Regions from separate parts of the Enterobacter cloacae complex sp. 394F7 genome, predicted to be linked through region 4. Evidence: predicted binding sites of a transcription regulator. Region 4 holds the regulator's gene; each other region holds the start of a gene.
The links. The regulator CRP, encoded in region 4, controls carbon source genes, mostly activating them, when cyclic AMP is high. The targets are predictions, from matches to a motif close to ATGTGANNNNNNTCACAT.

Region 1 (5,430 bases), on a different contig from region 4:
GGGTGCTGATGTCGGGGGAAACCCTCCCGTGAGCCAGCGGGATAGAGAGAAAGACAAAGACCGGAAAAAACTAAAGCGCCCTTATGTGGCGCTTTAGTTCTTTATTATGCTTTTTGCTGGATGGCGCAGCCGCCACCCGGCAAACAGATCTCAATCTTCTTCCAGCAGCCGCGCCCCCGTCCCCTGTTCGCCCAGTTTGTCACCGGGGTTGCGTAACGGGCAATCGCTGCGCGACAAACAGCCGCAACCGATGCACCCGTCCAGTTCGTCACGCAGCGCCACCAGCGTATGAATACGCCGGTCCAGCTCCTCTCGCCACTGGGATGAAAGCTCTTTCCACTCTTTCGGGCTCAGCGTGTGGCCTTCCGGTAACACGCCGAACGCTTCACCGATGGTGGCCAGGGGAATTCCGATTCGTTGCGCAATTTTAATAATCGCCACGTAGCGGAGCACGTCACGGGTGTAGCGCCGCTGGTTTCCGGCGTTACGGATGCTTTTGATTAACCCTTTACTTTCATAGAAGTGGAGCGCCGATACTGCCACACCGCTTCGCTTAGCCACTTCACCCGGGGTCAAAAGCGCTTTTATTCTCGGCAATCTCTTTTCCATAAAACCTCTTTACCTCAAGTTAACTTGAGGAATTATACTCCCCCACAGAGAAAACGACGAATCAACCAGGAAAGTTGTATCTACAGAGGGCAACCTTATGTCGCATCAGCAAATTATTCAGACACTTATTGAATGGATTGATGAACATATCGACCAACCGTTGAACATTGATGTGGTCGCGAAAAAGTCGGGCTATTCGAAATGGTATTTACAGAGAATGTTCCGGACCGTAATGCACCAGACGCTGGGTGAGTACATTCGTCAGCGCAGGTTACTGCTGGCGGCGCAGGCGTTACGCTCTACGCAGCGGCCTATTTTTGATATCGCGATGGATCTGGGGTATGTGTCGCAACAAACCTTTTCCCGCGTGTTTCGCCGCGAGTTTGACCGCACACCAAGCGATTACCGTCACCAGTTGAATTAAGGTTTATCAGTGCAAAGGTTGCTGCTGCCAGGTCATAAACTCCTGGGGCGGCATCGCTTTCGCGAAGTGCCATCCCTGACAGAACTGTACGCCGCGCTTCAACAACCAGCTTACCTGCTCGGCAGTTTCTACCCCTTCCGCAATGGTTTTGAGCCGCAGGCTCTGCGCCATCTCGATAATATGCTCGGCGATAAGATGACTGGTGCTGTTGGTGGTTAGGGTGTCGATAAAGGATTTGTCGATTTTCAGAATATCGACATTCAGCGAGTAGAGATTATGCAGGTTCGAGTAACCTGTACCAAAATCGTCGATTGCCACTTCATAACCCGCCTGACGAAAAGCCTGGATAACCGGCGTAGTTTTCGGCACATCAATAAATCCGCGCTCCGTCACTTCGATTTTGATCTGCTGCGCACGCACGGCATAGTGCCGCGCTTTGTCGGATATCATGGCGATCAGCCGCGAAGAGTGAAAATCCGTCGCCGACAGGTTGATCGAAATATAGAGGTCAGGATGCGCGGCCAGGAAATGGCCCAGATCGCTGAAGACCTCTTCTACAACATAATCCGTAATGCGTTCGCTCATCCCCTCTTTTTCCGCCAGCGGGATGAATTCCGCCGGGCTCATGACAGGCCCGTTAAAACCAGGCCAACGCAACAACGCCTCTGCCCCCACGCACTGATTATTCTTGATATCGATGATTGGCTGATAATGGACACAAAGCTGACGTTTATTCAGCGCCCGATGCAGCAATCGTCCTGGGGAGTTCAGCTCACGGTGGGTGCGCGACCAGACCAGCAAAATAATGATGCTACAGATCATTCCCAGCGGCAGCGTCAACGTCGCCTGATGGTAGAGCGTTTCATAGAAGCGTTTATTCGACGTTGAAACGATGGCGGCAATCGGACGTTTATCCGATTTTACCACCGTATAAAAACGGTCATCTTTTTGAAATACCACGTCCTTATCCCGAATCATCGAGTTTAATAAAGAAACGTTGGCTTTCTGACTGACGGAAAAGAAGGCATTCGTTACCGTATCGTACACGCCCCATGAGAGAGAGTGATCGGTGGACATCACTTCACTGTACGAGAGTGGATTAACCACCACGACATAATTCCCGCGCTGCATATATGTCATTTTATAGCCAGTGAAAAATGGCGTATCACGGTAATAATAGATAGCGATATCGGGTTTTCGGATGTAATTAGCGGGGGAGATCGCATAGGGCCGATCCGGGGTAAAAATGGATGAACAACGAAAATTCTGGCCTTCGGCATAAATTAAATCAGCGATGAACAGACGGCCGCGAACCACGTTCAACATATATTGCCGATGTGACGGCGTACAAACTTTACCCTGATATTTTTCCGCTTCGGCCCGGGCCAGATCAACCTGTTCAATAACCAGTTCAGTTTTGTCTAAAGCCAGTTCAGCAAATGTGCGTAACTGCGCGCTTGTTTCCGACACCGCTCTTAGCTGGGCAAACCATAGCGCAAGCATCACCGGCAGCATAACTACCATGATGATCCCTACCACTCTGAGCATCTTGCGCCGCGCGCTACGATTCATTTCCCGCCCTATATCCCTGCATGTTGTACGCCTGTAGTAATGAAGGCCGGATGCTTTGATAAACAGGTGATTACGTTGCATGAATCATGCGAAGTTAGCAACTGACTTTTAGTATTAAAAATCTTAAATTTCGTTATGACGATAATATTTGTCCGTAAGCTAAACTAAAAGTATTCGTTCCGTTTCTATTAAGGAAAATATTTATCCAGCCTGAACGGGGGGATTGAAGATAACGCAACAGAGGATCGTTGATTAAGCCAAACTTCTGGCAGCATGAAAAAAGTACAACATCAACATGACGTTTTATACTATTTGCGCGGATGTAATTTGATCAATGTTTTATAAACGTTCGGCTATTACCACATTATTTCCAGGATCAGCAGAGAATAACGCTTCACTTATAAAAAGGCATAGCTGGCGGCGCCATTGCTCTCCTCCGCTCGTTCGAAGGAGGTTGCTCCCGGCACGTGGTGGGTTCGCATCCGCCGATGTCGAAGGCAACCCCATCCTGCCGCCTCTCTTTTTCAGCGTAATAAAATCCCCAATCTGCTCGCACAGGCACTGGCGAATAAATCAACAAATGTGATATAGTTCACACATATCATGTAACGAGAAACACTGTTTCATTCAGTTCGTCTGTTTTGGAGAGGATGGGTTTTATGGCAACCATTACGACCAGCATGGTTCTCCTGCGCTGGCCTTTGTTGAGTGCGGTACTGATGTTTTTAGCCAGCACGCTAAACATTCAGTTTCGTAAATCTGACTACGCGGGTCTTGCGGTCATCAGTACGCTGTTAGGACTGGGCGCGGCTTGCTGGTTTGCAACGGGTCTGCTTGGTATCACCCTGCTGGATATTGCCGCCGTCTGGGAAAATATTAAAGTAGTGATGGTTGAGGCAATGAGCCATACGCCACCAGACTGGCCGATGGTAATTACCTGATGGTCGTTTCATAACAACATGTTAAAAGCCTCTCTTACGAGGCTTTTTTATTTTCAAGGCATCAGTCCACAGCAGGCAGCGGGAGTTTACTGATGATCGCCAGCCGGTTCTGATGATGCTCCTCATCGCCCCATAACCAGTCAACCTGATTGCCGATATCGCTGTCTTTCATTATCGGTCTCATTTCACAGGTAATCATGTCATAGGCGTACAAATGATGCCCACTGGCGATGGCATCATACAGACGTGATTGCCAGAAACTCATACCATCACGTGTCTGGTGACGGTCTGTGATGATGACATTGTATTTTTCCAGCAAATACTGAGAAAACACTTTTCCGGGCAGATCGCGCAACACGCCCCGATGCGATGGTTTAGGTGACCGCCATATCAGGATTTGCGTAACCGGCATGTAGTTCAAAAAAGCATCTTTCTGATAAATCACGCGATTGTAGTAAACAATCTCCTGCGTAATTTCATTGACCAGCGCCAGTTCAAAGTGCTCATTAGGAATATCAGCAATTCGATTTTCAGCTCTGACAAAATGATATCCCGGCGGGAATGGGCCAAAACTCAGCTCGTCATCGACTGACGCACGAAGGGAAATTTCATTCAGCAACGTCGTATTATGGCTGTCCACTGTAAGCATTGCGAATGTCTTCTGCACGTCTGCGGGATCAAAGAGTTGTTGTGGCATAGCTCCTCGCGGATGAGATGGGTCAGACACCAAATATAACGTGATGAGTATTAAACAAGAAGCCCTGCAACAGCAGGGCTTTCTTTAGTGCTGAAGACAATCAGAACGGAATGTCGTCGTCGAAGTCCATTGGTGGTTCGTTAGACGGTGCCGGTGCGGACTGCTGCTGCGGGCGAGACTGCGCGCCGCCGCTGAACTGGTTGCCGCCCTGTGGCTGCTGAGGCTGGCCCCAACCGCCCTGCTGCTGGCCGCCACCTGCTGGAGCGCCACCGCCCTGACGGCCACCCAGCATCTGCATGGTGCCGCCAACGTTTACCACCACTTCAGTGGTGTACTTTTCCTGACCGGATTGATCGGTCCATTTGCGGGTACGCAGCTGGCCTTCAATATAAACCTGAGAGCCTTTACGCAGATACTCACCGGCCACTTCTGCCAGTTTGCCAAACAGCACAACGCGGTGCCATTCGGTCTGCTCTTTCATCTCACCGGTCGCTTTGTCACGCCAGGATTCGGAAGTAGCCAGCGTAATGTTGGCAACTGCGCCACCACTCGGCATGTAGCGTACTTCCGGGTCCTGGCCCAGATTACCGACGAGAATCACCTTGTTTACGCCTCTGCTGGCCATGTTCGTGTCTCCTGAATACGTTTCTTAATAGTGTAAACGCGCGAGTGTACCATTTCCACGCGTCAATTTGCATAGTTGCGTGGCGGGTTCAGAAATCTCTCGCGAACTCGGCATTGTTACACAGCTAATCAGAAAATGCATTCCAATACTGTATATTCAAACAGGTTAAATTGTGTCATAATTAGCCGTTTCTGACAGCCGTTTGTCCTTCAAACAAACCAGGCAATCCGTGTTCCAACCGGGAAAGGTGAATGGATAAGATCGAAGTTCGGGGCGCCCGCACCCACAATCTCAAGAATATCAACCTCATAATCCCTCGCGACAAACTCATCGTCGTGACCGGGCTTTCGGGGTCTGGCAAATCCTCACTGGCTTTCGACACCCTGTATGCCGAAGGACAGCGCCGTTACGTTGAATCACTCTCTGCGTATGCGCGCCAGTTCCTGTCATTGATGGAAAAACCGGATGTAGACCATATCGAGGGGCTTTCGCCTGCTATCTCTATTGAGCAGAAGTCCACCTCCCACAACCCGCGTTCAACGGTCGGTACCATTACCGAAAT
Region 2 (5,430 bases), on a different contig from region 4:
GACTCATCATCCAGCGCGTTGGTCAGGCTGGTAATCACCTGGATATGCTCGTTATTGCGAGCGGCGATACCAATCACCAGACGGGCAATGTCGTCTTCTTCTTCACCGAAGCGCACGCCATCAGGATACTGGCAGAACACCACGCCGGTTTTGAGCACGCGGTCTTTCGCTTCCACCGTACCGTGCGGCACCGCGATGGATTCGCCCAGGTAGGTTGGCGTCAGTTTTTCGCGTTCCAGCATCGCGTCGACATATTCAGGCTGAACGTAGCCGCCTTTAACCAGCTGCTCACCGGCAAAGCGAATTGCCTCTTCTTTGGTGGCTGCGGTACGACCGAGGAAGATGTTCTCAGCACCCAGCTTAAACAGGTGAGCATTGCTCTCGTCAAAGCTGTCCTGAAGGCTGGTTCGCACTTTCACTTCGTTGTCTTCGTGACGCTGTGCGGCCACCAGACGTTCAGTCAGGCTGGTGTACAGGCCGCTGTCGAGGAAGTTGGTCAGCGAAATATGCTGTGCCTGCGGTACCTGGCGCATGGCGCGTTCGGTCAGGTCACGGTGCGTAATCACCAGGTCAACATCCGGTGGCAGGCTGTTAATGGCGCTGTTGGTCACTGAGATATTGGTCAGGCCCGCATCCTGCACTTTCTTACGCAGCACGCCGGCACCCATTGCGCTGGAACCCATACCGGCATCACAGGCAACGATGATTTTACGCACGTGGCTCAGGTCGTTAGAAACATCACCCGCTGACAGCGGCGTTGCGCCTTTGGACTCGGCTTTCATGTCGTGCATACGACGGGTGGCCGCTTCGATATCGTCATCTTCTTTCACTTTGCTGGTTTTCAGCAGGATAGAAGCGACCACGAAGGAGACTGCCATTGCCGCACAGATAGCCGCGATGTTAGCAAAATAGGCACCTTTCGGCGTCATCGCCAGTACCGCCAGGATAGAGCCCGGAGACGCCGGAGAAACCAGACCACCGTTCAGCACGCTCAGAGTGAACACACCGGTCATACCGCCGAGGATAACGGCCAGGATCAGACGTGGGTTCATCAGCACGTACGGGAAGTAAATTTCGTGAATACCACCCAGGAAGTGAATGATAGCCGCACCGCCAGCAGACTGCTTCGCGCTGCCGCGACCAAAGAACATGTACGCCAGCAGAACGCCCATACCCGGACCCGGGTTCGCTTCAATCAGGAAGAAGATGGACTTGCCGAGGTCATGAGACTGCTGAATACCCAGCGGTGAGAAGATACCGTGGTTGATGGCGTTGTTCAGGAACAGGATTTTCGCCGGTTCAACAAAGATAGACGCCAGCGGCAGCATGTCGTGCGCCACCATGAAGTTAACGCCCGCCGCCAGAATCTTGGACAGGACTTCAACTGCCGGGCCAATGCCGAGGAACGCCAGAATTGCGAGGATCATCCCGATGATGCCCGCAGAGAAGTTGTTCACCAGCATCTCGAAGCCGGATTTGATTTTGCCATCAACCCAAACGTCGAATTTCTTAATCGCCCAGCCACCCAGAGGACCGGCGATCATCGCACCGAGGAACATCGGCATATCCGCACCGACGATAACACCCATGGTTGTGATGGCACCCACTACGCCACCACGGTCACCGCCCACCAGACGACCACCGGTATAACCGATGAGCAGCGGCAGCAGGTAAGTAATCATTGGGCCAACAAGTTTCGCCAGCGTTTCGTTAGGCAACCACCCTGTCGGAATGAATAATGCAGTGATGATACCCCACGCGATAAACGCGCCGATATTTGGCATCACCATATTGCTGAGGAAACGACCAAAGCTTTGAACTTTGATCTTGAAATCGGATGACATAAAACACCCCTTCTTCTGTTTACGCTTAGGCTTGCGGCCCGAGGTTTATTGTTAATGAGGCGGCAGAGGTAGCCGGGCCCTGTTCTGATGCTGTGAAATCTGGCACTGAATCGTTCAACTGTCCAGACGGCGAAAAATTGTGTGATCACAATCACGTAAATGCAGGGGGTGTGGCGGGAAATGAGGTGATCTTAATCACAAAATCACAGTCTAAAAAAAACACAATGGGGAGAAAATCGGCAAAACACCCCTGTTTTTGTGAGATGAATCACATTTAGTTGTCGCGGGTTTGTTTCTGAGTTGTGATTTAATTCACAAAAAATTTTTATACGGATTTCTCCGGCTGTGATCGGCGGCAAATTCTGCCTGACGAATGAGCGTCACGATGGTTCCGGGCAACACGCAAAGCTAAAAAACCACTTTTCATGTGTGCTATGGCGAAAAGCGAAAACGTGGATTACGCTCATAATGTAAGGTTAAGTATAATATTATTCAGGATATATTTTGACACGTTTATAAACTTGCATGGAGATATTATAAAAACCGATACTCCCCGGCTCTGAAATAACCAGTCTACCTTTTATGTTTAAAAATAAATTAATTAGGTTACGTACTGTTTTATTAATTTAATGAGTTGACGTTGTTTAAGTGAGGAGAATATGTTTCTCAACTATTTTGCGCTGGGCGTATTGATTTTTGTTTTTCTGGTTCTGTTTTACGGAATCATCGCCATTCATGACATCCCCTATAACATGGCCAAAAAGCGTAATCATCCCCATGCCGATGCAATCCACACGGCGGGCTGGATTAGCCTGTTTACGCTCCATGCCATCTGGCCGTTCCTGTGGATCTGGGCCACGCTGTACCGGGAAGATCGCGGTTGGGGCATGCAAAACCACATCACCAAACCTGATGAGGTGCCGGGTATGGATGCGCTGGCCAAACGCGTGGCCGAATTAGAACAAAAGCTGGCAGCGGTACAGCCCACTGCTGATACGAAAACGCTGGAGCGCTAATTATGGATCTGTTGATTATTTTGACCTACGTGGCGTTTGCCTGGGCGATTTTTAAAATATTCCGTATTCCGGTCAACCAGTGGACGCTCGCCACCGCCACATTAGGTGGGGTATTTATTGTGGCGGGCCTCATTTTATTAATGAACTATAACCACCCGTATACGTTTACGGCGCAAAAAGCGGTTATTTCCATTCCGATTACGCCGCAGGTGACCGGCGTGGTCAGCGAAGTCACTGATAAAAATAACCAGCTTATTAAAAAAGGCGAAGTGTTATTTAAACTTGACCCGGACCGCTATCAGGCACGGGTCGACAGACTGCAGGCCGACCTGGTGACCGCGACGCACAATATCGACGTGCTCAAAGCGCAACTGTCGGAAGCAGTAGCCAACACCACGCGCGTGTCCGCCGAGCGGGACCGTCTGTATAAAGATTACCAGCGCTATCTCAAAGGCAGCCAGGCGAAGGTAAACCCGTTCTCTGAGAGCGATATCGACAACGCGCGGCAGAACTATCTGGCTCAGGACGCGCTGGTAAAAGGCTCAGTGGCGGAACAGACGCAGATCAAAAGCCAGTTAGACAGCATGGTGAACGGCGAACAGTCGCAGATTGCCTCTTTACGCGCCCAGCTGGCCGAAGCCAAATACAACCTGGATCAGACCGTGGTACGTGCGCCGAGCAATGGCTACATCACCCAGGTGCTGATTCGCCCGGGAACGTATGCCGCCGCGCTGCCGCTGCGCCCGGTCATGGTCTTTATTCCTGAACAGAAACGCCAGATTGTGGCCCAGTTCCGTCAGAACTCGCTGCTGCGTCTGAAGCCGGGCGATGAAGCGGAAGTGGTGTTTAACGCCCTGCCGGGGCAGGTCTTCTCCGGCAAGCTCACCAGCATTCTGCCGGTGGTGCCAGGGGGCTCATATCAGGCGCAGGGGGCACTGCAATCGCTAACGGTAACACCGGGAACGGATGGCGTGCAGGCGCTGATAGAACTGGAGCCTAACGCCGACGTTGATGTGTTGCCGGACGGTATTTACGCGCAGGTGGCGGTCTATTCCGACCATTTCGCGCACGTCTCGGTGATGCGTAAAGTCCTGCTGCGCATGACCAGCTGGATGCACTATCTCTATCTTGATCATTAATCCTCGCCGGGCAGGAATGCGACATGCATACCTGCCCTTTTTTCAGCGCTTGATCCATACTGACTTTTTCTGGCATCAAGGATCAGGCAATGAAACTCATCGGCAGCTACACCAGTCCCTTCGTGCGAAAGATCTCGATTCTCCTGCTGGAGAAAGGGATTGAATTTGAATTCGTTAATGAACAGCCCTATAACGCCGAAAACGGCGTTGCGCAGTACAACCCGCTGGGGAAAGTCCCGGCGCTGGTAACGGACGAGGGCGAATACTGGTTTGATTCCCCGATTATCGCTGAGTACATCGAGCTGCTCGGCGTTGCGCCAGCCATGTTACCGGCAGATCCGAAGGCGGCCCTGGCAGTGAAGCAAATTGAAGCGCTGGCCGATGGCATCATGGATGCGGCGTTAACTTCCGTGCGCGAGCAGGCAAGGCCCGTTGCTCAGCAGTCTGAAACGGAGCTGCTGCGCCAGCGTGAGAAAATCAGCCGCAGCCTGGACAGGTGCGAGCAGCTCATCCAGGAGGGCAAAATAGCAACGGATAGCCTGAATCTGGCGACGATCGCTATCGCCTGCGCCATTGGTTATCTCAACTTTCGTCGCGTCTCTCCGGGCTGGTGCGTCGACCGTCCGCTGCTGGTGAAGCTCGCCGAAACGCTCTTCCAGCGCGAGAGCTTCGCCCGTACCGAACCGCCAAAGGCTTGACGCGGGTTATAACACTTCGCGTCAGGAGGCGGTACAATCCCTCCACATGTTAACTCCCTCTCCCGTCGGGAGGGGGGATGATATTTACTCGCCAGGCGCTTTCATGACTACTCATCACTCCCTGTACAGCCAGATCCCCGCTACCGACCGACTCCTTCGAGAACCCCTTATTCATTCCGCTGTCGAGCGGTTCGGCCATACCGCGACGGTTGAGATGTTACGTCTGCTTCAGGACGAGGCCCGGCGCCATATTCAGGCAGAAAATGCCTTGCCCGGCTGGTGCGTGGCGTGGGAGCAGGAGCTGGAACAGAGGCTGGTTGAGAAAGGGCAAAGCGCGTTGCGCCCGGTGATTAACCTGACGGGGACTGTCCTGCATACCAATCTCGGGCGTGCGCAGCAGGCGGAAGAGGCGGTAGATGCCGTAGCGCAGGCCATGCGTTCGCCTGTCACGCTGGAGTACGATCTCGACGGAGCAGGACGCGGGCATCGTGATCGGGCCCTGGCGGATCTGCTTTGTCAGCTCACCGGTGCTGAAGATGCCTGCATTGTGAATAACAACGCGGCGGCGGTCCTGTTGATGCTGGCAGCGACCGCCAGCGGCAAAGAGGTGGTCGTCTCGCGTGGCGAGCTGGTGGAGATTGGCGGCGCGTTTCGCATCCCGGACGTGATGCGCCAGGCGGGCTGTACCCTGCATGAAGTGGGTACCACTAACCGGACCCATGCGAAAGATTAC
Region 3 (5,430 bases), on a different contig from region 4:
GAGGTGGTGATGGTCTGCATAGTTTTCTTTTCCAGTTATCGCGGTGAGGTTGAATCCCTCACCCTAACCCTCTCCCCAAAGGGGAGAGGGGATGGTTTGCTCCCTCTCCCCTTTGGGGAGAGGGCAGGGGGGAGGGGGCAGTTACCCGCGCTGACTCAATACGTCTTTCTCATACGCCCGCACGTTTTCCAGCCACTGGCTGCCTGCCGGCGTGTCGTTACGCTGGCAGTACATCTCCCACACGGCCTGCCACGGCAGGGATTTCTGCTCTTCCAGTAGCGCCAGGCGCGCGGTGTAGTCACCGTTTGCTTCCAGCTGTTTCAGCGCTGCGGTTGGCTCCAGCAGCGCGCGCAGCAGGGCTTTTTTCATATTGCGGGTGCCGATCACCCATGCCGCGATGCGGTTGATAGAGGCATCGAAGAAGTCGAGGCCAATGTGCACGCGGTCAAACAGGTCATGACGGATGATTTCGCTGGCAATCGCCTGGGTTTCGTCATCCAGCAGCACCACGTGGTCGCTGTCCCAGCGCACCGGACGGCTGACGTGCAGCAGCAGGCGCGGCACGAAGAGCATGGCGGCGGAGATTTTGTCGGAGATCACTTCTGTGGGGTGGAAGTGACCGGCGTCCAGGCACAACGCGGTCTGGCGGCTGGTGGCGTAACCCATGTAGAACTCGTTCGAGCCGACGGTGTAGCTCTCCGCGCCAATGCCGAACAGCTTGCTCTCCACCGCGTCGATGTGGTGCGCCGGGTTGAGTTTTTCGCTGATGGCCTCATCCAGCGCGGCCAGCAGGCGCTGACGCGGGGCGAGACGGTCGACGGTGATGTCTTTCATGCCGTCCGGGATCCAGATGTTCATCACCGACGGCGTGCCAAGCTGCTCGCCAAACCAGGCCGAGACGCGCCGGCAGGCTTTAACGTGGTCGATCCAGAACTGACGGATGTCGTCGTTGGCATGCGCAAGGGTAAACCCGTCCGCACTCAGCGGGTGCGAGAAGCAGGACGGGTTAAAATCCAGACCCAGTTTGTTGGCTTTGGCCCATTCCACCCAGTTTTTAAAGTGCTCCGGTTTGATTGCGTTACGCGCCACCGGCTCGTCGGACTCCAGATAGATCGCGTGCAGGTTCAGGCGTTTTGGCCCCGGGATCAGGCTCAGCGCCAGTTCCAGATCCGCACGCAGTTCGGTGGCGTTGCGCGCTTTGCCCGGGTAGTTACCCGTCGCCTGAATGCCACCCGTCAGAGAACCGCCCGGGTTCTCGAAGCCGGCGACGTCATCGCCCTGCCAGCAGTGCATGGAGACAGGCAGACGGTCGAGCTGGCGCAGCGCCGCGTCGACATCCACGCCGACGGCGGCGAAACGCTGTTTAGCCAGGTCCCAGGCTTGTTCAAGTTGAGTGGTCATGCGCAAAGCTCCTTAGTCAGTCGTTTTTGCTGAAACTGCGCCCGGTAGCGGGCAATTTCATGGCAGGGATTAGGGGTGAAGGTGGTCAGGCGGGTATTCGCGGTGACCACCGAACGGAATTCGTCGACGTCTGAAAGTTCGTCCAGAGTCATCAGTTGAATACCGATGTTGCCGAGCGTTGAGGCCTCCACCGGACCCGCCACCACGGTGATGCCGCAGGCATCGGCGCAGAGCTGGTTCAGCAGATGGTTCTGGCAGCCGCCGCCCACGATATGCAGCTGGCTGAACGGTTTGCCGCGAAGGCTCGCCAGCTCGCTCAGAACATCCGCGTAGAGCAGGGCCAGGCTGTCAAAAATGCAGCGCGCCAGCTCGGCAGGACGGGAAGGCACCGGCTGACCGGCTTCGAAACAGGCGGCCTGGATTTCGGCGCTCATATGCACCGGGTTAATAAAGCGGTCGTCGTTCGGGTTGATCAGGAACGTACAGGCCTTCAGCTTTTCGGTCTCTGCGATAAGCGCAGGCAGGTCGGCAATGTGCTGCTCTTTCAGCATCCTCTGGAGCAGCCAGAGCCCCATGATGTTCTTCAGCACGCGGTAGCGGCCTTCGGCACCGCCTTCGTTAGTGATGTTTGCTGCCATCGCGGCGTCGCTGGTGTACGGCGTTTTGCTCTCAAAGCCCATCAGCGACCAGGTGCCGGAAGAGAGATAGGCCGCGTTTTTACCGGCCAACGGAGATGCAATCACCGCGCTGGCGGTGTCGTGACTGGCGACGGCGACCACCGGGATTTCATTCCCCTGCGGGCAAATCCAGTAACCGATTACGTTACCCGGATGGGTCGGCGTGCCGAACCAGGAAGGCGAAGCGCCGGTCCAGGCCAGCAGGGTTTCATCCCAGCTGTCGGTGTTGATGTTGACCAGCTGCGTGGTGGTGGCGTTGGTGTATTCCCAGTTCATGTTGCCGGTCAGCCGGTAGCTTAAGTAGTCCGGGATCAGCAGCGCATGCGCCACCTTTTTGACCAGCTCCGGCTGCTGCTCAACCAGCGCGCGCAGCTGATACAGCGTGTTAAAGGGCAGAAACTGAATGCCGCTGCGGCCATAGATGTTGTCCTTGCCAAGCTGCGCGATGGCCTGTGCCATCAGCCCGTCGGTGCGGCTGTCGCGATACGAGACGGGCAGGCCGACGCGGTCGCCGTGGCTGTCGAGCAAAACGTAGTCCACGCCCCAGGTATCAATGCCGATGCTGTCGATGCGTATGCCGTCATTGCAGACGTTGTTCAGCCCGGTGCGGATCTCCGCTTCCAGGGCATCAATATCCCAGGTATCAAAACCGTCCTGTTTTTGCAGGCAGTTGGCGAAACGGTGCATTTCGCGAAGCGTAAGTGTGCGCTTGCCGCAGTCCCAGGTGGCGAGCATTACGCGGCCGCTGGATGCGCCTAAATCGACAGCCACACAATGGCGAAAAGTCATGGTCAGGTCCCTTCTTAAGTCATTGGTGTTGAGTGTAAAAAAGGGAAGAAAAGACCACCTTCTCGTCACTGACAGCCCGAATCTCGCGCTGGCAAGAAAGCAAAGATGAACGTGAGGGAGTTCACAATTTCCAGTCAGGGCGGGGTTTTCGGGCAATGTGACGTTGACCGCATTTCCCGATTTTTCCGTCTGTTTCTTGAAAAATGGACAGCTTTTGCGACGTTTGCTGTCAAAAATTTAAGGTGGGTGTGGAAGGCCTTAATTACTATTTTGAGAACTTTTCTCATTGGTGGGGGCCGTTATGACCGTACTGCACAGCGTCGATTTTTTCCCGTCGGGAACGTCTCCGGTCGCGATTGAGCCACGGCTCCCGCAGGCTGCGTTTCCTGAACATCATCATGATTTTCATGAAATTGTGATTGTCGAGCATGGGACAGGCATTCACGTCTTTAACGGCCAGCCGTACACCATCAGCGGCGGTATGGTGTGCTTCGTGCGCGATCACGACAGGCATTTGTATGAACATACCGACAATCTGTGTCTGACCAACGTGCTCTATCGTTCGCCGGACGCGTTCCAGTTTCTGTCGGGGTTGAACAAGCTCCTGCCTCAGGAGCAGGATGGGCACTACCCGTCTCACTGGCGGGTGAATCAGTCCACGTTGCAGCAGGTGCGCCAGCTGGTGAATCAACTGGAGCAGAGCGAGGACGGGCAGGAGACCCATGCCATTGCCACCCGCGAGCTGCTGTTTATGCAGCTGCTGGTGCTGCTGCGTCGCAGCTCTCTGGTGGAAGGGCTGGCTAATAACGACGCGCGGCTGAACCAGCTGATGGCCTGGCTGGAGGACCATTTCGCCGAGGACGTGTGCTGGGAAGCGCTGGCGGATGATTTTTCGCTGTCGTTACGCACGCTCCATCGTCAGCTCAAGCAACACACCGGGCTGACGCCCCAGCGCTACCTCAATCGCCTGCGCCTGATTAAGGCGCGTCATCTTTTACGTCACACCGATGAAAGCGTCACGGATATCGCCTATCGCTGCGGTTTCGGCGACAGTAATCACTTTTCGACCCTTTTTCGCCGCGAGTTTAGCTGGTCGCCGCGCGATATCCGTCAGGGGAAGGATGCTTCACTCCAGTAACGCGAAGGCAATCACCGTTTTATTGCCGCAAAAAGGCTAATAATGTCCGGTTATTCACCGTAGAGGTTGTGGTGTGGCCGCTCAGTTAATTCTTCGCAAAGATGATTTTTTTGCCTCCGCGAGTCAGGCCGTCGCGGTGGCCGACCGCTACCCGCAAAATGTCTTTGCCGAGCATACCCACGAATTTTGTGAGCTGGTGCTGGTGTGGCGCGGCAACGGCTTACACATCCTCAATGACAGGCCCTACCGCATTACGCGTGGCGATCTGTTTTACATTCGCGCCGAAGACAAACACGCCTACGCCTCGGTTAACGATCTGGTGTTGCAGAACGTGATCTACTGCCCGGACAGGCTCAAACTGAACGTCGACTGGGCGGCCCATATCCCCGGTTTTCTCAATGCCAGAGGCGAACCCCACTGGCGCTTGAGCAGCAGCGGCATGGCACAGGTGCGCCAGACGATCTCCCAGCTGGAGCAGGAGAGCCAGAAGCACGATCCGGTGGCAAACCCGATGGCGGAACTGCTGTTCGCCCAGCTGGTCATGACCCTCAAACGCCATCGTTACGCTACCGATAACCCCTCCGCGACCGTTCAGGAAGCGCTGCTGGACAAGCTGATCGCCCGGCTTGCGGGCAGCCTGAACAAAAGTTTTGTGCTGGAAAAATTCTGCGAGCAGGAGCAGTGCAGCGAGCGCGCGCTGCGCCAGCAGTTCCGCACCCAGACGGGGATGACGGTGAACCACTACCTGCGCCAGTTGCGCATCTGCCACGCCCAGTATCTGTTGCAGCATACGGAGCTGATGGTCAGTGAGGTGGCGATGCGCTGCGGGTTTGAGGACAGTAATTACTTTTCGGTGGTGTTTAACCGCGAGGTGGGGATGACGCCGGTTCAGTGGCGTCATCGCAGTCGAAAGGCAGCGTAATCAGTTCGCCATGCCGAGGCCGACAATGTTAGCGGCAATGATGATCACCACGCAGCCCAGGCTCAGGACGCCCACCGGACGACGCCCGGCGTTATTCCACTCCTTCAGTACCAGCCCAACCAGTCCGCCACACAGTACGTAGAAGCTCATGTGCAGCATCCAGCTTATGTAGTCGTACTGCGGTGGAATGCTGGCGTGACCCCAGGCGTAGAAAAAGAACTGCAGATACCACATGAGGCCACCCAGCATCGACAGCAGCACATTGGTGAGGATTAAGGATTTTGCCAGTGAGAAATCGGCTTTTACCGACAGTTCCTTCACTTTTGCCAGACGAATGAAGCAGAAGCCGAGGTTTACCAGCGCGCCGCCGCCCATGATCACCACGTAGCTTGGCAGCGCCACGTACAGCGGGTCGACGCCCAGCGCGGCGGCCGCTTCGTGCATAGGTTTTGCGGCGTTCATGGCGAACGACATGCCCGCCGAGAAGATGCCACACATCACTG
Region 4 (5,430 bases):
AGCAAAAGGTCAACGATGTTAAACGCCAGCTTAAAAGCGGCGACGTGGTGCTGGTGTGGTCTGAACTGCATGAGACGGTCAATATCATGCCCCGCAACGCGTTTCACGGCTGATCTTTCAACCTTTCCAGTCAGGGAGTTGCTATGTCTGCCAGACATCCGGTTATTGCCGTTACGGGGTCGAGTGGTGCGGGAACCACCACCACCAGCCTCGCGTTTCGCAAGATTTTCGCCCAGTTGAATCTCCGCGCGGCGGAGGTCGAAGGCGACAGCTTTCACCGCTATACGCGCCCGGAGATGGACATGGCCATCCGCAAAGCGCGTGATTTGGGCAAACACATCAGCTACTTCGGCCCGGAGGCCAATGACTTCGGCCTGCTGGAGCAAACGTTTCAGGAGTACGGCCTAAGCGGCAAAGGCCAGTCCCGCAAATATCTGCACACCTACGACGAAGCCGTTCCCTGGAATCAGGTCCCGGGCACCTTTACCCCCTGGCAGCCGCTGCCGGAACCTACCGACGTGCTGTTTTACGAAGGATTGCACGGCGGCGTGGTGACGCCGCATCACGACGTGGCGCGACATGTGGATCTGCTGGTCGGCGTGGTGCCAATCGTTAACCTGGAGTGGATCCAGAAGCTGACGCGAGACATCAGCGAGCGCGGCCATTCACGCGAGGCGGTGATGGATTCGGTTGTGCGCTCAATGGAAGATTACATCAATTACCTGACACCACAGTTTTCCCGCACCCATATCAACTTCCAGCGTGTGCCGACGGTGGACACTTCCAACCCGTTCGCGGCCAAAAGTATCCCGTCGCTGGATGAGAGCTTTGTGGTGATCCATTTCCGCAATCTCGACGGCATCGATTACCCCTGGCTGCTGGCGATGCTGCAGGGTTCGTTTATTTCTCACATGAATACGTTAGTGGTGCCCGGCGGAAAAATGGGGCTGGCGATGGAGCTGATCATGACGCCGCTGGTGCAGCGGTTGATGGAAGGGAAACAGATCGCATAATCATATTCCCTCTCCCGGTGGGAGAGGGTTAGGGTGAGGGCATCAACACGCACGATGCCCCATCAATCACGCCTCGATCACTTCATACGAATGGGTAATTTTTACCGCTTTCTCCAGCATTAATGCCACAGAGCAGTATTTTTCCGCAGACAGATCCACCGCGCGTGAGACGGCAGCATCTTTCAGCGCTTTCCCGGTGACAACAAAATGCAGGTTAATGTGCGTGAACAGGCGTGGCGCCTCTTCGCGACGTTCTGACGTGAGCTTGACTTCACAGTCGGTCACATCATGACGGCCCTTTTGCAGAATCGACACCACGTCAATCGCGCTGCATCCCCCTGCCGCCATCAGCACCATCTCCATTGGGCTGGGTGCTTTATCGCCGGAGTTACCGTCCATCAAAATCTGGTGTCCCGACGAGGACTCGCCCAGGAACGTTAAACCTTCTACCCATTTCACGCGCGCTTGCATATTCATTAGCTCCAACGTTGCATTTTTGGTGACAGATTACGCGTGCGTTACATTTCTCGCAATGGAAGGCGACCTGCGTCATGCTGAAGCGAGACACCAGGAGACACGCGGCGAAAGCTATGCTAAAACACTCTGGATGCTACAGTAATACATTGACGTTACACATGTATGCAGAGGACATCAAACTTTACTGGCTGCGAAACGTTACGACAGCCGACTTCCCAGGTATGGGTAAGAATTCGATTGCAACCCCAGAGTCCGGATGCATCTTATGACTCTGGTGACAGCTTATAACAGAGGATAACAGCGCATGGTGCTTGGCAAACCGCAAACAGACCCGACTCTCGAATGGTTCTTGTCTCATTGCCACATTCATAAGTACCCATCGAAGAGCACGCTGATTCACCAGGGTGAAAAAGCGGAAACGTTGTATTACATCGTCAAAGGCTCGGTGGCAGTGCTGATCAAAGATGAAGAAGGGAAAGAGATGATCCTTTCTTATCTGAACCAGGGCGATTTTATCGGTGAACTGGGCCTGTTTGAAGAAGGCCAGGAACGTAGCGCCTGGGTTCGTGCAAAGACAGCATGTGAAGTGGCTGAAATTTCCTACAAGAAATTCCGTCAGTTGATTCAGGTTAACCCTGACATCCTGATGCGTCTTTCTTCGCAGATGGCTCGCCGTCTGCAGGTGACATCAGAGAAAGTGGGTAACCTCGCCTTCCTGGACGTGACCGGCCGTATCGCGCAGACCCTGCTGAACCTGGCGAAACAGCCAGACGCTATGACCCACCCTGACGGCATGCAAATTAAAATTACCCGCCAGGAAATTGGTCAGATCGTCGGTTGCTCCCGTGAAACAGTGGGCCGTATCCTGAAAATGCTGGAAGATCAGAACCTGATCTCCGCCCACGGTAAAACCATCGTGGTTTACGGAACCCGTTAATCCCGATAAAACGGCGTGCCATCGCAAGGTGTCACGCCGTTTTTGTCTCTACTCCCCATGTGGCGCAGGCTGATTTATCACCCGGAAGTTAACTACGCACTGCGACAAACGCTGGTGTTGTGCCTTCCTGTGGCCGTGGGCCTGATCCTTGGGCATCTTCAGCAGGGGCTGCTGTTTTCACTGGTTCCCGCCTGCTGCAACATTGCCGGTCTCGACACCCCGCATAAGCGTTTTTTCAAACGTCTGATTATCGGCGGTTCGCTGTTTGCCGGGTGTAGCCTGGCCGTGCAGCTTTTGCTGGCCCGCGATATTCCGCTGCCGCTGATCCTGAGCGTGCTGGCGATGACGCTGGGGGTGACCGCCGAAATCAGTTCGCTGCACGCGCGGTTACTGCCCGCCTCACTCATCGCGGCCATCTTTACCCTGAGTCTCGCAGGTAACATGCCAGTGTGGGAGCCGCTGCTGATCTACGCCCTCGGTACGCTATGGTATGGCCTGTTTAACTGGTTCTGGTTCTGGCTGTGGCGGGAACAACCGCTGCGTGAATCCCTGAGCCTGCTCTATGTCCAGCTTGCGGAGTACTGCGAAGCCAAATACACACTGCTGACCCAGCATACCGACCCGGAAAAATCGCTGCCGCCGCTGCTGACGCGCCAGCAGAAGGTGGTGGATCTGATAAGCCAGTGCTACCAGCAACTGCATATGCTGGCCGCCAACAAGAACCACGAATATAAACGGCTGCTGCGCACCTTCCAGGTAGGGCTGGATCTGCAGGAGCATATCTCCGTGAGCCTGCACCACCCGAAGGAGGTGCAAAAGCTGGTGGAGCGCAGCCATGCCGAAGCGGTGATCCGCTGGAACGCGCAGACCGTGTCCGCACGCCTGCGGGTACTGGCCGACGACATTCTTTATCACCGCTACCCCACCCGCTTTAACATGGACAAGCAGCTCGGCGCACTGGAGAAAATCGCCCGCCAGCACGAGGATAACCCGGTAGGCCAGTTTGCCGCCTGGCACTTCAGCCGTATTGCCCGCGTGCTGCGTACCCAGCGCCCGCTCTATCCCCGCGATCTGATGGCGGATAAGCAAAAGCGCCTGCCGCTGCTGCCTGCGCTTAAAAGCTATCTCTCGTTTAAATCTTCCGCCCTGCGCAACGCCGCCCGGATTAGCGTGATGCTGAGCATCGCCAGCCTGATGGGCATGGCGCTGCATCTGCCCAAACCCTACTGGATATTAATGACGGTACTGTTTGTCACCCAGAACGGCTACGGCGCCACGCGGGTGCGTATTCTGCACCGGGCGGGCGGAACCATGGCGGGGTTGATTATCGCAGGCGTAACGCTGCACTTCCACGTGCCGGAAGGCTATACGCTGGCAGGCATGCTATTGATTACCCTGGTGAGCTACCTGATCATCCGCAAAAACTACGGCTGGGCGATGGTGGGCTTTACGGTTACGGCGGTATATACCCTGCAATTGCTTACGCTCAATGGCGAACAATTTATTGTCGCCAGGCTTATCGATACCCTGATTGGCTGTCTGATTGCCTTTGGTGGTATGGTCTGGCTGTGGCCACAATGGCAAAGCGGCCTGCTCAGACAGAACGCCCACGACGCGCTGGAGGCCGACCAGCAGGCTATCCGCCTGATCCTGAGCGACGATCCGCAGCCCTCCCCGCTGGCGTATCAGCGGATGAAGGTCAACCAGGCGCATAACGCCCTGTTCAACTCGCTGAATCAGGCGATGCAGGAGCCCGGCTTTAACTCGCACTATCTGGCGGATATGAAGCTCTGGGTAACGCACAGCCAGTTCATCGTCGAACATATCAACGCGATGACCACGCTGGCGCGTGAACATACCATGCTAACGCCAGACCTGGCGCAGCGCTATTTGCAGTCGTGTGAGATTGCCCTGCAACGGTGTCAGCAGCGTCTGGAGTATGACGCGCCGGGTGAATCGGGGGATTCGAACATTCTGGAAGCGCCGGAAACGCTCACCCACGGGCCAATGAGCACCCTGGAGCAGCATCTGCAGCGCATTCTGGGGCATCTGAACACCATGCACACCATTTCGTCGGTGGCATGGCGTCAGCGTCCGCATCACGGCATCTGGTTAACGCGGCGGTTAAAACGAACCGAGTATTAGCCGTTGACGATCTTCCCGACCGCCGCGGCAAAGCGGGTTAATCCATCTTCAATATCGTTTTCTTCGACTACCAGCGACGGCGCAAAGCGCATCACGTCCGGGCCGGCGTTGAGCACCATCACCCCTTCGTGAGCAGCGGCGTGCAGGAAATCGCGTGCGCGGCCTTTGTACTGCGGCTTCAGCTCTGCGCCAATCAGCAGTCCCATGCCACGGATCTCGCTGAAGACGTCGTACGTTTCGTCGATCTGCTGCAGATGTTTCACGAACAGCTCGCGCTTCGCCTGAACGCCGCTTAATACCTCCGGCGTATTGATGATATCAAACGCCGCACCGGCGATGGCGCAGGCCAGCGGGTTTCCACCGTAGGTGGAGCCGTGTGAGCCAACGTGGAACGCGGAGGCGATCTCCTGGGTGGTGAGCACCGCGCTGACCGGGAAGCCGCCGCCGAGCGCTTTGGCGCTGGTCAGAATATCCGGCGTCACGCCGTAGTGCATATAGGCGAACAGGGAGCCGGTACGCCCCATCCCGCTCTGGACTTCATCAAACACCAGCAGCGCCTGATGCTGATCGCACAGCGCGCGCAGCCCTTTGAGGAATTCCGGCGTTGCCGCCGTCACGCCACCTTCACCCTGAATCGGCTCAACCACGACCGCGCAGGTATGGTCATCCATCACCGCTTTCACCGCATGCAGATCGTTAAACGGCACATGAATGATATCGGCGGGTTTCGGACCAAAGCCGTCGGAATACTTCGGCTGGCCGCCAACGGAAACGGTAAACAGTGAACGACCGTGGAAAGCGTTATGGAAAGCGATGATTTTGGTTTTGTATGGGCTGTGGCGTGTGGAAGCGTAGTAG

Region 1: a site for CRP is predicted at 3,186-3,203, ahead of AC2FAK_RS21130 (YjcB family protein). Genes of this name have one in related genera too.
Region 2: a site for CRP is predicted at 2,101-2,118, ahead of AC2FAK_RS18960 (PTS mannitol transporter subunit IICBA). Genes of this name have one in related genera too.
Region 3: a site for CRP is predicted at 3,023-3,040, ahead of rhaS (HTH-type transcriptional activator RhaS). Genes of this name have one in related genera too.

The regions. Positions count from the first base shown of each region.
Region 1 covers NZ_JBXWCS010000018.1:52,516-57,945, reverse strand. Annotated here, with positions in the region: gene soxR (redox-sensitive transcriptional activator SoxR) at 151-609, opposite strand; gene soxS (superoxide response transcriptional regulator SoxS) at 707-1,033, shown strand; gene AC2FAK_RS21135 (EAL domain-containing protein) at 1,040-2,605, opposite strand; gene AC2FAK_RS21130 (YjcB family protein) at 3,265-3,546, shown strand; gene AC2FAK_RS21125 (hypothetical protein) at 3,608-4,243, opposite strand; gene ssb1 (single-stranded DNA-binding protein SSB1) at 4,344-4,868, opposite strand; gene uvrA (excinuclease ABC subunit UvrA) at 5,120-5,430, shown strand, end outside.
Region 2 covers NZ_JBXWCS010000014.1:66,323-71,752, reverse strand. Annotated here, with positions in the region: gene AC2FAK_RS18960 (PTS mannitol transporter subunit IICBA) at 1-1,844, opposite strand, end outside; gene AC2FAK_RS18955 (DUF3302 domain-containing protein) at 2,504-2,860, shown strand; gene AC2FAK_RS18950 (HlyD family secretion protein) at 2,863-3,999, shown strand; gene AC2FAK_RS18945 (glutathione S-transferase) at 4,089-4,697, shown strand; gene selA (L-seryl-tRNA(Sec) selenium transferase) at 4,801-5,430, shown strand, end outside.
Region 3 covers NZ_JBXWCS010000015.1:60,739-66,168, reverse strand. Annotated here, with positions in the region: gene rhaD (rhamnulose-1-phosphate aldolase) at 1-20, opposite strand, end outside; gene rhaA (L-rhamnose isomerase) at 142-1,401, opposite strand; gene rhaB (rhamnulokinase) at 1,398-2,867, opposite strand; gene rhaS (HTH-type transcriptional activator RhaS) at 3,169-4,005, shown strand; gene rhaR (HTH-type transcriptional activator RhaR) at 4,079-4,927, shown strand; gene rhaT (L-rhamnose/proton symporter RhaT) at 4,928-5,430, opposite strand, start outside.
Region 4 covers NZ_JBXWCS010000025.1:14,838-20,267, forward strand. Annotated here, with positions in the region: gene AC2FAK_RS22445 (YheU family protein) at 1-113, shown strand, start outside; gene AC2FAK_RS22450 (phosphoribulokinase) at 144-1,013, shown strand; gene AC2FAK_RS22455 (OsmC family protein) at 1,080-1,484, opposite strand; gene crp (cAMP-activated global transcriptional regulator CRP) at 1,795-2,427, shown strand; gene AC2FAK_RS22465 (YccS/YhfK family putative transporter) at 2,485-4,572, shown strand; gene argD (bifunctional acetylornithine/succinyldiaminopimelate transaminase) at 4,569-5,430, opposite strand, start outside.